Regions from separate parts of the Kitasatospora sp. NPDC001261 genome, predicted to be linked through region 1. Evidence: predicted binding sites of a transcription regulator. Region 1 holds the regulator's gene; the other holds the start of a gene.
The links. The regulator HspR, encoded in region 1, represses chaperone genes until heat shock. The targets are predictions, from matches to a motif close to TTGAGNNNNNNNNNCTCAA.

Region 1 (7,240 bases):
CCGCTTGACCGGGGCGTCCTCCAGGGCCGCGTTCAGCGTCTCCACGTTCTGCGCGCCGAGCATCTGGAACAGGAACTCGTTGCCCAGGCGGCGGGCGGAGTCACCGGTGCAGGACTCCTCCTTGCCGAGGATCGCGAACTTCACGCCCGCGGTGTGCAGCAGCTCGGCGAAGGCCTTGGTGGTCTTCTTGGCGCGGTCCTCCAGGGCGCCGGCGCAGCCGACCCAGTAGAGGTACTCGACCTCGGCGGGGTCGATGTCCTCGCCGATCACCGGCACCTCGATGCCGGTCTCCTTCTTGAGCTCCTTGACCCAGTCCAGGCGGGCCTTGGTGGCCATGCCCCACGGGTTGCCCTTGTTCTCCAGGTTCTTGAGCATCGTCCCGGCCTCGGTCGGGAACGAGGACTCGATCATCACCTGGTAGCGGCGCATGTCGACGATGTGGTCGATGTGCTCGATGTCCACCGGGCACTGCTCGACGCAGGCGCCGCAGGTGGTGCAGGACCACAGCACGTCCGGGTCGATGACGCCGCCCAAACCACCGGAGTCAGGGGCCTCGGCGGTGCCGATCAGCGGGCGCTCGGCCTCGGCCAGGGCGGCCGCCGGGACGTCCTTGAGCTGCTCGGAGGTGGCCCGCTCCTCGCCCTCCATGTCCTTGCCGCCACCGGCCAGCAGGTACGGCGCCTTGCCGTAGGCGTGCTCGCGCAGGCTCATGATCAGCAGCTTCGGCGAGAGCGGCTTGCCGGTGTTCCAGGCCGGGCACTGCGACTGGCAGCGGCCGCACTCGGTGCAGGTGGAGAAGTCGAGGATGCCCTTCCAGGAGAAGTGCTCGACCTGGGAGACGCCGAAGACGGCGTCCTCGGCCGGGTCCTCGAAGTCGATCGGCCGGCCGCCCGAGGTCATCGGACGGAGGGCGCCGAGCGCGGTGCCGCCGTCCTCCTCGCGCTTGAAGTAGATGTTGAAGAAGCCGAGGAAGCGGTGCCAGGCCACGCCCATCGAGGGGTTGAGGCCGATGGTGGTCGCCCACGCGAACGAGATGCAGATCTTCAGCATCGCGAACAGGTAGATCAGGTTCTCCAGCGTGCCGTGCGACAGGCCGCCCAGCGCGGAGACCAGCGGGTACGAGACCAGGTGCTCCGGCCCGTACGAGTCGACGCCGTTGAGGGCGCCCTCCAGGCCGCGCAGCATCAGGATGCACAGGCCGATGCCGAGGATCGTGTACTCGACGTAGAAGGCCTGCCAGGCGATCGAGCCGGCGAACCGGGACTTGCGGCCGGACCGGGACGGCAGACTCATCAGCCGGATCACGATCAGGACGGCGATGCCCAGCGTGGTCAGGGTGCCGACCAGCTCGACGAAGAGCTGCCAGATCATCCAGTGGCCGATGATCGGCAGCGCGAAGTCGGCGTCGAAGAGCTGGCCGAAGGCGTTGACGATGGTCAGCACCAGGCTGAAGAAGCCGACCGCCACGAACCAGTGGGCGATGCCGACGATCCCCCAGCGGTTCATCCTGGTGTGGCCGACGAACTCGGTCGCGACGGTCTTCACCCGCTGGGCGGGCTGCCCGAAGCGGGTGGAGTCCGGCGCACCGGTGCGGACCACCTTGTAGATGTACAGCGCCGCACGGGCGGCGAGCGCGGTGCCGATCACGAATGTGACCAGCGAGATGACGATCGCTGCTAGCTGCATCGGCTCTCCGTCTCCTGCGGCTTTGCGGTTGAGCAGGCTCTGCGTTACACGGTCTTGGGAACTGAGTGTACTGGTCGGTAACTTGCCGGGCCGACGGCCCGGACATTACCGGTGACCGACCGTTGTCCAGAAGATTCCCAAGCTATGGCGGCAGTCACGTGGCCGCACCCCCGCCCCGGCGTGGCGCGCCCACTCCGCCCCATCGCTCAGCAAAGTTGAGCGAGCGGCGCTCATAGCTGTTGACTCCGTCCACCGGGTCGTGCATCCTTGAGCCTGTAAAGCTCAACTCTTCCGTGGAGGTATCTACGATGGCACGCGCGGTCGGCATCGACCTCGGTACGACGAACTCGGTCGTCAGCGTTCTGGAGGGTGGCGAGCCCACCGTCATCACGAACGCCGAGGGCGCTCGGACCACGCCGTCCGTCGTCGCCTTCGCCAAGAACGGCGAGGTCCTCGTCGGCGAGGTGGCCAAGCGCCAGGCGGTCACCAACGTCGACCGCACCATCCGCTCGGTCAAGCGCCACATGGGCACCGGGTGGAAGATCAACATCGATGGCAAGGACTTCAACCCCCAGCAGATCTCGGCCTTCGTGCTGCAGAAGCTGAAGCGGGACGCCGAGGCGTACCTGGGCGAGACGGTCACCGACGCCGTCATCACCGTCCCGGCGTACTTCAACGACTCGGAGCGCCAGGCCACCAAGGAGGCCGGCGAGATCGCGGGCCTGAACGTCCTGCGCATCGTCAACGAGCCGACCGCGGCCGCCCTGGCGTACGGCCTGGACAAGGACGACCAGACCATCCTGGTCTTCGACCTCGGCGGCGGCACCTTCGACGTCTCCCTGCTGGAGATCGGCGACGGGGTCGTCGAGGTGAAGGCCACCAACGGTGACAACCACCTCGGTGGCGACGACTGGGACCAGCGCGTCGTCGACCACCTGGTCAAGGTCTTCCAGGGCGGCCACGGCGTCGACCTGTCCAAGGACAAGATGGCCCTCCAGCGTCTGCGCGAGGCCGCCGAGAAGGCCAAGATCGAGCTGTCCTCGTCCTCCGAGACCTCGATCAACCTGCCGTACATCACGGCCTCCGCCGAGGGCCCGCTGCACCTGGACGAGAAGCTCACCCGCGCCCAGTTCCAGCAGCTGACCGCGGACCTGCTGGAGCGCTGCAAGGTCCCGTTCCACAACGTCATCAAGGACGCCGGCATCTCGCTGTCCGAGATCGACCACGTCGTCCTCGTCGGCGGCTCGACCCGCATGCCGGCCGTCGCCGAGCTCGTCAAGGAGCTGACCGGCGGCCAGGACGCCAACAAGGGCGTCAACCCGGACGAGGTCGTCGCCATCGGCGCCGCGCTCCAGGCCGGTGTCCTGAAGGGCGAGGTCAAGGACGTCCTGCTGCTCGACGTCACCCCGCTGTCCCTCGGCATCGAGACCAAGGGCGGCATCATGACCAAGCTGATCGAGCGCAACACCACGATCCCGACCAAGCGCTCCGAGATCTTCACCACGGCCGAGGACAACCAGCCGTCCGTGCAGATCCAGGTCTACCAGGGCGAGCGCGAGATCGCGGCGTACAACAAGAAGCTCGGCATGTTCGAGCTGACCGGCCTGCCGCCGGCGCCGCGCGGCCTGCCGCAGATCGAGGTCACCTTCGACATCGACGCCAACGGCATCATGCACGTCGGCGCCAAGGACCTCGGCACCGGCAAGGAGCAGAAGATGACCGTCACCGGCGGCTCCTCGCTGCCGAAGGACGAGGTCGACCGCATGCGCCGCGAGGCCGAGCAGTACGCCGAGGACGACCACAAGCGCCGCGAGGCCGTCGAGACGCGCAACTCCGCCGAGCAGCTCGTCTACTCGACCGAGAAGTTCATCGCCGACAACGCCGACAAGCTGCCGGGCGACGTCAAGACCGAGGTCGAGACCGCCATCGGCGAGCTCAAGGAGGCCCTGAAGGGCGAGGACATCGCGAAGATCCGCGAGGCCTCGGAGAAGGTCTCCACCACCGCGCAGAAGCTCGGCCAGGCGCTGTACGCCAACGCCGACGCCACCGCCGGTGCCGCCCCCTCCGGTGACTCCGCCCAGGCCAAGGACGACGACGTCGTCGACGCCGAGATCGTGGACGACGAGAAGCCCAAGGGCGGTGCGGCATGACGGACAAGCCGCAGGGCGGCAAGCCCGGCGACGACTCCGCCGCCGAAGAGGCCGTGATCAAGGCTGCCGAGGAGGCCGCCGCGGCCGGCAGCGGGGAGTCCGGTTCGGAGGGTCTCGCCGCCGCCAAGCGCGAGCTCGCCGAGCGCACCGGTGACCTGCAGCGCCTCCAGGCCGAGTACCAGAACTACCGCAAGCGGGTCGAGCGCGACCGGCTGACCGTCCGCGAGATCGCCGTCTCCAACATCCTGGAGTCGCTGATCCCGGTCCTGGACGACATCGGCCGCGCCCGCGAGCACGGCGAGGTCACCGGCGGCTTCAAGTCCGTCGCCGAGTCGCTGGAGACGGTCGTCGCCAAGCTGGGCCTGCAGCAGTTCGGCAAGGAGGGCGAGCCCTTCGACCCGACCATGCACGAGGCGCTGATGCACAGCTACTCCTCGGACGTCACCGAGGACACCTGTGTCCAGGTCCTCCAGCCCGGCTACCGCATCGGCGAGCGGATCATCCGCCCGGCGATGGTGGCCGTCGCCGAGCCCCAGCCCGGCAGCCAGGCGTCCACGGACGCCGAGGCCAAGTCCGCCGACGCGGACAAGTCCGACGGTGGCTCGGACAGCTGACAACCTGTGACGGGTGACAACCAGTGCGCTGCGGAGTCGTACGCCGGCCAGTACGGCGGCCGGCTCCGCAGCGCGCTGTCAGCAGTCGTGCTCGCAGCCGCTGTTGACAGCTCAGTGACGATGGACATCGGGAGGTGGCGTACGCCATGAGTGGCAAGGACTTTGTCGAGAAGGACTACTACAAGGTCCTCGGCGTGCCCAAGGACGCCACCGCCACCGAGATCAAGAAGACCTACCGCAAGCTCGCGCGCGAGTTCCACCCCGACGCCAACAAGGGTGACGCCAAGGCCGAGGAGCGGTTCAAGGACATCTCCGAGGCGTACGACGTCCTCTCCGACGAGAAGCGCCGCAAGGAGTACGACGAGGCCCGCAGCCTCTTCGCCAACGGCGGCTTCCGGGCCGGCGGCGGCCCCGGCGGCACCGGCAGCTACAGCTTCGACTTCGGCGACCTCTTCAGCGGCAGCCAGGGCGGCGCCGGCAGCGGGGGCGGCATCGGCGACGTCTTCGGCGGCCTCTTCAACCGCGGCGGCACCCGGCAGGCCCAGCCCCGGCGCGGCGCCGACGTCGAGACCGAGGTGACGCTCTCCTTCGAGGAGGCGGTGGACGGCGCGACCGTCCCGCTGCGGATGACCAGCCAGGCCCCCTGCCGCAGCTGCAACGGCACCGGCGCCAAGACCGGCACCACCCCGCGGGTCTGCCCGACCTGCGTCGGCGCGGGCACCGTCAGCCGCGGCCAGGGCGCCTTCGCGCTCTCCGAGCCGTGCAAGGACTGCCGCGGCCGGGGCATGATCGTCGACGACCCGTGCACCGACTGCCACGGCAGCGGCCGGGCCAGCTCGGCCCGCACCATGCAGGTCCGCATCCCGGCCGGCGTCCAGGCCGACCAGCGCATCCGGCTCAAGGGCAAGGGCGCACAGGGCGAGCGCGGCGGACAGCCCGGCGACCTCTACGTCACCGTGCACGTCGACCCCCACCCCGTCTTCGGCCGCAAGGGCGACAACCTCACCGTCACCGTGCCGGTCACCTTCCCCGAGGCCACGCTCGGCGCCACCATCGAGGTGCCCACGCTGAACGGCCCCGCCGTGAAGCTCAAGCTGCCCCCGGGCAGCGCCAACGGCCTCACCATGCGCGCCCGCGGCAAGGGCGCCACCCGCAAGGACGGCACCCGCGGCGACCTCCTCGTCACCGTCGAGGTCGTGGTGCCGCAGCACGTCACCGGCGACGCGCTGAACGCCCTCGAGCAGTACCGCGAGGCCACCGCCTCCGACGATCCGCGCGCCGCCCTCTTCCGGGCGGCGAAGGGAGCGTGACGACCAGATGTCCCCGATGAACCCGATCGACCCCGACACCCCGATCGGCCCCGGCCTCGGCGAAGGCCTGCCCGGCGCCGGCCCCCGCCGCACCCGCCGCGCCGCCACCGCCCCGCCGGCGTACGTCCTCACCGAGGACACCCCGGTGTACGTCATCTCCGTGGCCGCCGAACTGTCCGGCCTGCACCCGCAGACCCTGCGCCAGTACGACCGCCTCGGCCTGGTCTGCCCCGACCGCACCGCCGGCCGCGGCCGCCGCTACTCCGCACGCGACATCCAGCAGCTGCGCGAGGTCCAGCGGCTCTCCCAGGACGAGGGCATCAACCTGGCGGGCATCAAGCGGATCATCGAGCTGGAGAACCAGGTCACCGCCCTCCAGTCCCGCGTCACGGAACTGGTCGACTCCCTGGAAGGCGCCGCCACCGCCCTCCAGCAGCGCGAGGCCGCCGTCCACGCCTCCTACCGCCGCGACCTCGTCCCGTACCAGCCCCCCACCCCGCAGTCCAGCGCCCTCGTCGTCTGGCGCCCCAAGCGCTGACCGGGCACCCACCGGCCGCCGGCCCCTCCTCTCGGGGGGTGCCGGCGGCTGCCGTGTGGTGAGAGAGTGACTACCCGTCGACTGGCCCCACCTGCCCACCGGCGCCCCGAACGGTACGATCCGGGCCCCGCTCAGAGATCGCCCTGAATAGCCCCAACGGATCTACAAACCATCTTGTCCGGTGGACGACAAGGAGAGAAGAATGAGCGGCCGGGATCAGACAGGCATTCCAGCGAGTGGATCTCGCACCCTGTCCCCCGGCGCACGGGAACTTTTCCTGGCCATCACCCGGACGCATGGGCGAACGATCCGGAAGGACGATGAATCCGCAACGCCGGATGCTCTAGACGAGCTAGTGGAAATCGGACTACTGGTCCCCGACATCGATGCGCCAGGGGTATTTGTAGCAGTCGACCCGGCGCAGCTATCAATCAGCCTGAGCCTCAGTTGGCAACGCCAGGCGCTCGATTTGCTGTCCCGCGCCATCTCGATACCAACGGATTTCAGCGAACTCGCTGAAGGATTTCACTCACCAAGCCAGACCGGCGGCCCCATCGAATACGTCCGCGGCAAGGCGCTGATAAACCAGAAGCTCCGACAGTCCACGGACAAGGGACTTGTGGAGGCCTTGGCCATGCAACCCGGCGGCCCTCGTCCACCTGAGGTGCTCGCCGCAAGCATCGAACCCGACCTCGAGGTTCTCCGGCTCGGCGCCACCATGCGGACCATCTATCACGCCAGTACGCGCTACCACCAGCCGACCAGGGACTACGTCACCACACTGTCCGCAGCCGGGTCACAGTTCCGGACCCTGGACGAGCCGTACACCAGGCTCATCATCATCGATCGCCGGATCGCAGTCATCCCGGTCGCCGACGACATGAGCCTCGCGGCATTCATCTACGACCAATCAGTCATCAGATACCTGGCTGACGAAGTATT
Region 2 (7,240 bases), on a different contig from region 1:
GCCGTCGAAGCCGGGCAGCATGATGTCGAGGACCACCAGGTCCGGCTGCCAGGTGTGGAAGCCGTCGACCGCGCCGGGGCCGTCGTGGGCCACGGCGACCTTGAAGCCCTCGGCGCCCAGCCGGGCGGCGATCGACTCGGCGATCGTGGGCTCGTCCTCCACCACCAGGACTCTGCGCTGGCTGCTCACAGTGCCGCCGGCGTTGTGGTTGTCCTGCTGAATCTCTGTCACGGTCACGCCACCGCCCCCAGGGCTGCGGGCCGGCCACCTGTGGGGATGGCGGGGCTCCGCTCGTAGTCTTGTTCCGTCGTGGACTGTGCCGGGTCCGCCGTCCCGTCGCGCGATCGGGAGCCGAGGACGGATGGTCGGCCGCCCACTTCTCCCGCGCACTTCGCAGCGTACGGACAGCGGATGCTTCCCGGCAGGTGGACCGGACGTTTCCGGCCCGTGGGCCGGCTGTCGGGCCGCCCTCGGACCCACTGCACGAGTGGGCACGGGCCGATACCTTACCCGTCGAATTTTCTCTGCGTAACGGTACGTATGCAGTGCAGTTGACGCCAAGTCGCCGGTCAGAGGCCCTGGTGCCCCGTTTATGGGGAGAAGGTCTGGACCAATGTCGGGAATCCGGCGGTCCGCTACGGCGACGGTCTTCACGGGCTTCTTTCAGGTGCCTCTCAGAACCTCGACGTACCGTGGCCACGTGAGCGCCCGGCCGGGCGGAATCCGCGGCGCGCGCCGGTACGTTGGGCATCCGGCGGGGAGCCGGTGGCTGCGGCGTGGAGCGGAGGCGGCATGGCGGGACTCGGGCGGGGTGCCGACGGGTACGGGAGTGCGGGGGCGCCGTACGGAATGCTCCGCCTCGGGCTGCGCACCGGCGTCCTGGAATGGCTGCTGGAACGGGTGCCGACGCCCCGGAGAACGCCCTTCACGCTCGGGTACCTCGCCGTCGTGGGAGCCACCACGACCTTCGCCCGGCTCGCCGATCCGGAACTCGTCCAGCGTCTGCAGGAGGCCTCCAGTTCGGACGGCCACAACCTGCTCCAGCATCCTTTGCGCGCCCTTGTGCTGAGCGGGTTCTGGGTGGCCGGCGAGGTGTGGATGCCGTACCTGTGGGGATTCGCCCTCACCCTCGCCCCGCTGGAGCGCAGGGTCGGCCCGGCCCGGGCCGCGGCGGTGTTCGCGGCCGGGCATGTCGCGGCGACACTGCTCTCCCAGGGCGTGGTGATCACCGCGGTGGAGACCGGGCGGATGGCGCCCGAGGCGATGGACTACCTGGACATCGGGGTCAGCTACGGCGTGCTCGCCTGCCTGGGCGCGGTGGCCGGGCTGCTCTCCTGGCGCGGGCGGCTGCTCGCGCTGGGCGGCGCCGGGCTGATGATCGCCGAGCAGATCGCCACCGACAAGGACGTGATCACCGGGGTGGGGCACCCGGCCGCGGTGCTGACCGGGGTCGCGCTGTGGCGCTGGCTGCGCCGGGCCGAGCGGCGCCCGCCCCGGCCGCGCCCGGCCGCCGCGGCGGCCGCGGGCGGTGCGCCCGCGCGGGTGCGTGCGGCGCGCTGACGCCGTCGCCCGGTCGGACCTCCCTGGACTCGCGGGGCTCCCCGTCGGGACTTTTCGAGGCGTGTCCGGTGCTCTTTTGACGAAGTCGGGTGCCGCGCTTTCCCCGCCGATTCCTGTTCGCTCACGGCGAACAGGGGGCCGGGAACATCCGGCGCCCGTGAAGCCTTAGTCAGGTCGACTCAAGTTCACTGACTGGGGAGAGATCATGGCATCGACGTCCACACCGCTCACCCTGCCCGTGCTGCCGCTCGACGACGAGGTCGTCCTGCCGGGCATGGTCGTCCCGCTGGACCTGAAGGACACCGAGGTGCGCGCCGCCGTCGAGGCCGCCCGGGCCGCCGCCACCGGCGCCGGCAAGCCGCAGGTCCTGCTGGTCCCGCGGGTGGACGGCTCGTACGCGGCGGCCGGCACGCTGGCCACCGTGGAGCAGGTCGGCCGGCTGGCCGACGGGGAGCCGGCCGCGCTGGTGCGCGCCGTGCGCCGGGTCCGGATCGGGGTCGGCACCACCGGCCCCGGCGCCGCCCTCTGGGTGGAGACCACGCCGTTCACGGAGTCCTCGGTGGGCACCCCGGTGGCCGGCCGGGCCGCCGAGCTGGTCAAGGAGTACAAGGCGCTGTCCACCCAGTGGCTGCGCAGGCGCGGCGCCTGGCAGATCGTCGACCGGGTGGCGCAGATCGAGGGCGTCGGCGAGCTCGCCGACAACATCGGCTACGCGCCCTTCGCCACCGCCGAGCAGAAGCTCAAGGTGCTGCTGGAGGCCGACCAGGTCGCCCGCCTGGAGTACGCGCTCGCCCTGCTGCGCGACCACCTCGCCGAGGAGGAGGTCAACGACACCATCCGCAAGGACGTCGAGGAGGGCGTGGCCAAGCAGCAGAAGGAGTTCCTGCTCCGCCGCCAGCTGGAGGCCGTCCGCAAGGAGCTGGCCGAGCTGAACGGCGACCCGGCCGACGAGGAGGGCGACTACCGCGCCCGGGTCGAGGCCGCCGACCTGCCGGAGAAGGTCCGCGAGGCCGCGCTCAAGGAGGTCGACAAGCTGGAGCGCTCCTCCGACCAGTCGCCCGAGGGCTCCTGGATCCGCAGCTGGCTGGACACCGTCCTGGAGCTGCCCTGGAACGAGCGCACCGAGGACGCGTACGACATCGCCGGCGCCCGCGCGGTGCTGGACGCCGACCACGCCGGCCTGGCCGACGTGAAGGAGCGGATCGTCGAGTACCTGGCCGTCCGCAAGCGCCGGGCCGACCAGGGCCTCGGGCTGATCGGCGGCCGCCGCGGGGGAGCGGTGCTGGCCCTGGTCGGGCCGCCCGGAACGGGAAAGACCTCGCTCGGAGAATCGGTGGCCCGCGCCATGGGCCGGAAGTTCGTCCGGGTCGCGCTCGGCGGCGTCCGGGACGAGGCGGAGATCCGCGGCCACCGGCGCACCTACGTCGGCGCGCTGCCCGGCCGGCTGGTGCGGGCGATCAAGGAGGCCGGCTCGATGAACCCGGTCGTCCTGCTCGACGAGATCGACAAGGTCGGCTCCGACTACCGGGGCGACCCGGCCGCCGCCCTGCTGGAGGTGCTGGACCCGGCGCAGAACCACACCTTCCGGGACCACTACCTGGAGGTCGAGCTCGACCTCTCCGACGTCGTCTTCCTCGCCACCGCCAACGTGCTGGAGTCCATCCCCGGGCCGCTGCTCGACCGGATGGAGCTGGTCCGGCTGGACGGCTACACCGAGGACGAGAAGGTCGTCATCGCCCGCGACCACCTGCTCCCGCGCCAGCTGGAGAAGGCCGGTCTGGGCGGCGGGCAGGTCACCGTGGACGAGCCGGCGCTGCGCAGGCTCGCCGGGGAGTACACCCGGGAGGCGGGCGTCCGCACCCTGGAGCGCTCGATCGCCCGGGTGCTGCGCAAGATCGCCGCACAGGCCGAGCTGGGCGAGCGCGAGCTGCCCGCCGCGGTCGGCGCCGAGGACCTGCGGGCCCTGATCGGCCGGCCGCACCACGTGCCGGAGTCCGCCCAGGAGCCGGCCGAGCGCCGTACCGCCGTCCCCGGCGTGGCCACCGGCCTCGCGGTGACCGGCGCCGGCGGCGACGTCCTCTACATCGAGGCCTCGCTGGCCGACGCCGAGACCGGCGGCACCGGGCTGACCCTCACCGGGCAGCTGGGCGACGTCATGAAGGAGTCCGCGCACATCGCGCTCTCCTACCTGCGCTCGCGCGGCGCCGAGCTGGAGCTGCCGGTCACCTCGCTGCGCGACCGCGGCGTGCACCTGCACATCCCGGCCGGGGCCATCCCCAAGGACGGGCCGAGCGCCGGCATCACCATGACCACGGCGCTGGCCTCGCTGCTCTCCGGGCGCAAGGTGCGCACCGACGTGGCGATGACCGGCGAGGTGTCGCTGACCGGGCGGGTGCTGCCGATCGGCGGGGTGAAGCAGAAGCTGCTCGCCGCCGACCGGGCCGGGGTCACCACGGTGATCATCCCCAGGCGCAACGAGGCCGACCTGGACGACGTCCCGGCCGAGGTGCTGGAGCGGCTCACCGTCCACCCGGTGGCGGACGTCCGGGAGGTGCTGGAGCTGGCGCTGGAGCCGGCCGGGGCCGCGGTGCTGGTCGCCGCCTGACCGGCTCGCCCCGGGCCGCCGCTCCGGCCGCCGCCCGGGCCGCCCCAGCGGCGGTCCGGGCGGCCCGTCGGCGCTCCGCGGGGCCGCGGCGGTCTGCGGGGCCGACGGCACCTCCGCGTGCGAGACTGCGGAGATGCCGTCCCCCACGCAGCGGGCCCTGGCCCGGGTGCCCGAGCGGCTGCGCCCGTTCCTGGTGCGGCACCGCCGGCTGGTGAAGTTCCTGCTGGTCGGGAGCGGCTGCTTCGCGCTCACCACGGTGATCGACTTCGAGCTCAAGTTCACCGTGCTGGAGCACAAGCCGGTGGTCGCGCTGACCGTCGCGACGGTGATCGGCACCGTCGTCTCGTACGTGCTGAACCGCCGCTGGGCCTTCCGGGCCCTGCGGGCCGACGGCCGGCGGCGCGAGGTGCTGGTGTTCGTCCTGGTCAGCGCGGTGGCGATCGCCGTCAACGACGTCCCGCTGGCGGTCTCCCGGTACCTCCTGGACCTGCGCGAGCCGTACGTCGACCCGCTCCGGCAGGAGGTCGCGGACTACCTCAGCGGGATGGTCGTCGGCACCTTCGTGGCGATGCTGTTCCGCTACTGGGCGATCCGGCGGTGGGTCTTCCCGCCCGCCGGGACGGCCCCGGCCGAGCCCGTCCCGGTGCCGACGACGGTGCCCCCGGAACCCGGCTACGCTGCACCCGAGATGCCACGGGATGTGCCGTAAGGACGCAAAAGGGGCGAGGTGAGCCTTGTGCACGAGTCCGACCCCGCCCGGACCGGGCCCGCCAGCCAGCAGGGGATGCGCCGGGCCAACCTGGCCCTGGTGCTCGGGACGATCGCGAGCGGGCCGCGCTCGCGCGCCGAGGTGGCCGCCGGGACGGGGCTGACCAGGGCCGCCGTCTCCTCGCTGGCCGAACAGCTGATCGCCGCCGGCCTGGTGGTCGAGGAGGGCCCCGCCGCGCCCAGCGGCAAGGTCGGCCGCCCCGGCACCGCCCTCGGCCTCAACCCGGCCGGGCCCGGCGGCCTCGGCGCCGAGATCGGCGTGCGGCACCTGGGCGCCTGCGTGGTCGACCTGCGCGGGGAGGTCCGCGCCTGGCGGCGCCGGGAGGTCTCCAACCACGGCCGCGAGCCCGCCGCCGTGATGGCCGACCTCGCCCACCTGCTGGACGAGGCCGTCGCCGAGTCGGGGCTGCGCCCGGCCGCCCTCACCCTGGCCGTGCCCGGGCTGGTCGGCGGCTCCGGCGGGATGCTCCAGCGGGCCGCCAACCTGGGCTGGCAGGACGTCCCGCTGGCCGCCGCCCTGCGCCCCGCGCTGCGGGCGGCCGGGGGCGGACTGGCCGACCTGCCGATCGAGGCGGACAACGAGGCCAACCTCGGCGGACTGGCCGAGCGCTGGCTGGGCGAGGGCCCGGAGGACTTCCTGTACGTCTCCGCCGAGGCCGGGGTCGGCGCGGCGATCGTGGTCGGCGGCCGGCTGCTGCGCGGGGCGGGCGGCTTCGCCGGGGAGTTCGGCCACGTGCCGGTCCACCCCGGCGGGCCCCGCTGTGCCTGCGGGGCGCACGGCTGCCTGGAGCAGTACGCGGGCGAGGCGGCGGTGCTGCGGGCGGCCGGCCTGACCGGGGCCCGCGGCGACTGGGTGGCCCTGCTCGCCGACCGCGCCGGGGCCGGGGACCCGGCCGCCCTCGCGGCGCTGGCCGGGGCCGGTACCGCGCTCGGCACCGCGGCCGCCGGCGCGGTCAACCTGCTGGACCCGGCCGAGGTGGTGCTGGGCGGCGGCTACGCCCGGCTGGCGCCCTGGCTGCTGCCCGCGATGCGGGCCGAGCTGGCCGCCCGGGTGACGGTGCGGCCCTGGTCGGAGGAGCGGCTGACGGTCTCCCGGCTGGGCCGCCGGGGCCCGCTGCTGGGCGCGGCGGTGCGGGTCGTCCGGGCCGTCGTGGCCGACCCGGGCCCGGTCGGGTAGCGGCGGGCCCCGGCGGCGAACGCGCCCGAGCCCCCGGCCGTGGCGGCCGGGGGCTCGGTGACGATCGGGAGGAGTGCGGGGCTCAGCTCTCGGTGGCGGCCAGTTCGCGGCCGCCGGAGCGCGGGCCGCGCAGCACGGCCAGCAGGGCGACGCCGATGCCGATCAGCGCCCAGACCACCATGACCAGGATCGGCAGCCCCAGGTTGGTGGAGCCGAAGTAGGCGACCGACTTGGTGGCGGTGGTACCGGCGCCGTTCGGGATCCAGGAGCCGATCGCCCGCCAGAACGGCGGCGTCATCGGCGCCGGGTAGACCCCGCCCGCGCTCGGGTTGCCGAGCACCACGAAGATCAGCACCGCGACGCCGATCCCGAGGATGTCGAACAGGCACTGCAGCGCCATGGTGAACGCGCCGACCGTGAACACCACCAGGGCGCCGATGGCGCTCAGCCCGAGGACCGAGCCCGGCAGGGCGTCCAGCACCGGCCCGGCGATCACCGTGCCGAGGACGCCGGCGCCGACCGAGTACACCGCGAGGACGCCGAGGCGGATCAGCAGGCGGTGGGTGTTGGCCGGCTTGGAGCCCGCGCTGATGCCCAGGATCGAGGCGACCAGGTAGCCGCCGACGCACCAGCCGATCACCAGGTAGAAGGCGGAGAGGCCGTTGGTGTCGCCCTTGGCGAGCGGCACCACGTCGTGGACCTTGACCGTACGGCCCTGGGTCTGGTCGATCGCGGTGGTGATGGACTCGGCGGCCTTGGCGGCGGAGGTGCCGCGGGCGCTGCCGACCAGCAGGGTGTCCTGGGTGGAGGTCGGGTCCACGACCAGCGCGGCGTAGAGCTTCTGGTCCTTGATCAGCTGGGTCGCCGTCTCGGCGTCCGGCGCGGTGCTGGCGCGGACGGCGTCGTTCGGCACCGACTCCAGCGCGCCGACCAGCTTGGGGGCGACCTGCGGCGGGGCGACCACCGCGATGGAGAGGTTCTGCGGGGCGGGCTTGTGCAGTGCCCCGATGTAGGAGGTGATGAAGCCGAGCTGGAGCAGCAGCACGCCGATCACGAGCAGTGCCGCGCGCGGGGTGACCGCGCTCTTCAGTTCGGCGATGAAACCCTGCCCCGGGGCTGCCATCCACATC

Region 2: a site for HspR is predicted at 1,725-1,743, ahead of lon (endopeptidase La). Genes of this name have one in related genera too.

The regions. Positions count from the first base shown of each region.
Region 1 is NZ_JBIAXP010000046.1:51,124-58,363, forward strand. It holds gene ACFY4B_RS40540 ((Fe-S)-binding protein) at 1-1,686, opposite strand, end outside; gene dnaK (molecular chaperone DnaK) at 1,995-3,836, shown strand; gene grpE (nucleotide exchange factor GrpE) at 3,833-4,450, shown strand; gene dnaJ (molecular chaperone DnaJ) at 4,597-5,760, shown strand; gene ACFY4B_RS40560 (heat shock protein transcriptional repressor HspR) at 5,768-6,298, shown strand; gene ACFY4B_RS40565 (hypothetical protein) at 6,480-7,240, shown strand, end outside.
Region 2 is NZ_JBIAXP010000010.1:43,847-51,086, forward strand. It holds gene ACFY4B_RS15415 (response regulator transcription factor) at 1-231, opposite strand, end outside; gene ACFY4B_RS15420 (rhomboid-like protein) at 793-1,560, shown strand; gene lon (endopeptidase La) at 1,766-4,165, shown strand; gene ACFY4B_RS15430 (GtrA family protein) at 4,299-4,874, shown strand; gene ACFY4B_RS15435 (ROK family protein) at 4,950-6,110, shown strand; gene ACFY4B_RS15440 (DUF3533 domain-containing protein) at 6,193-7,233, opposite strand.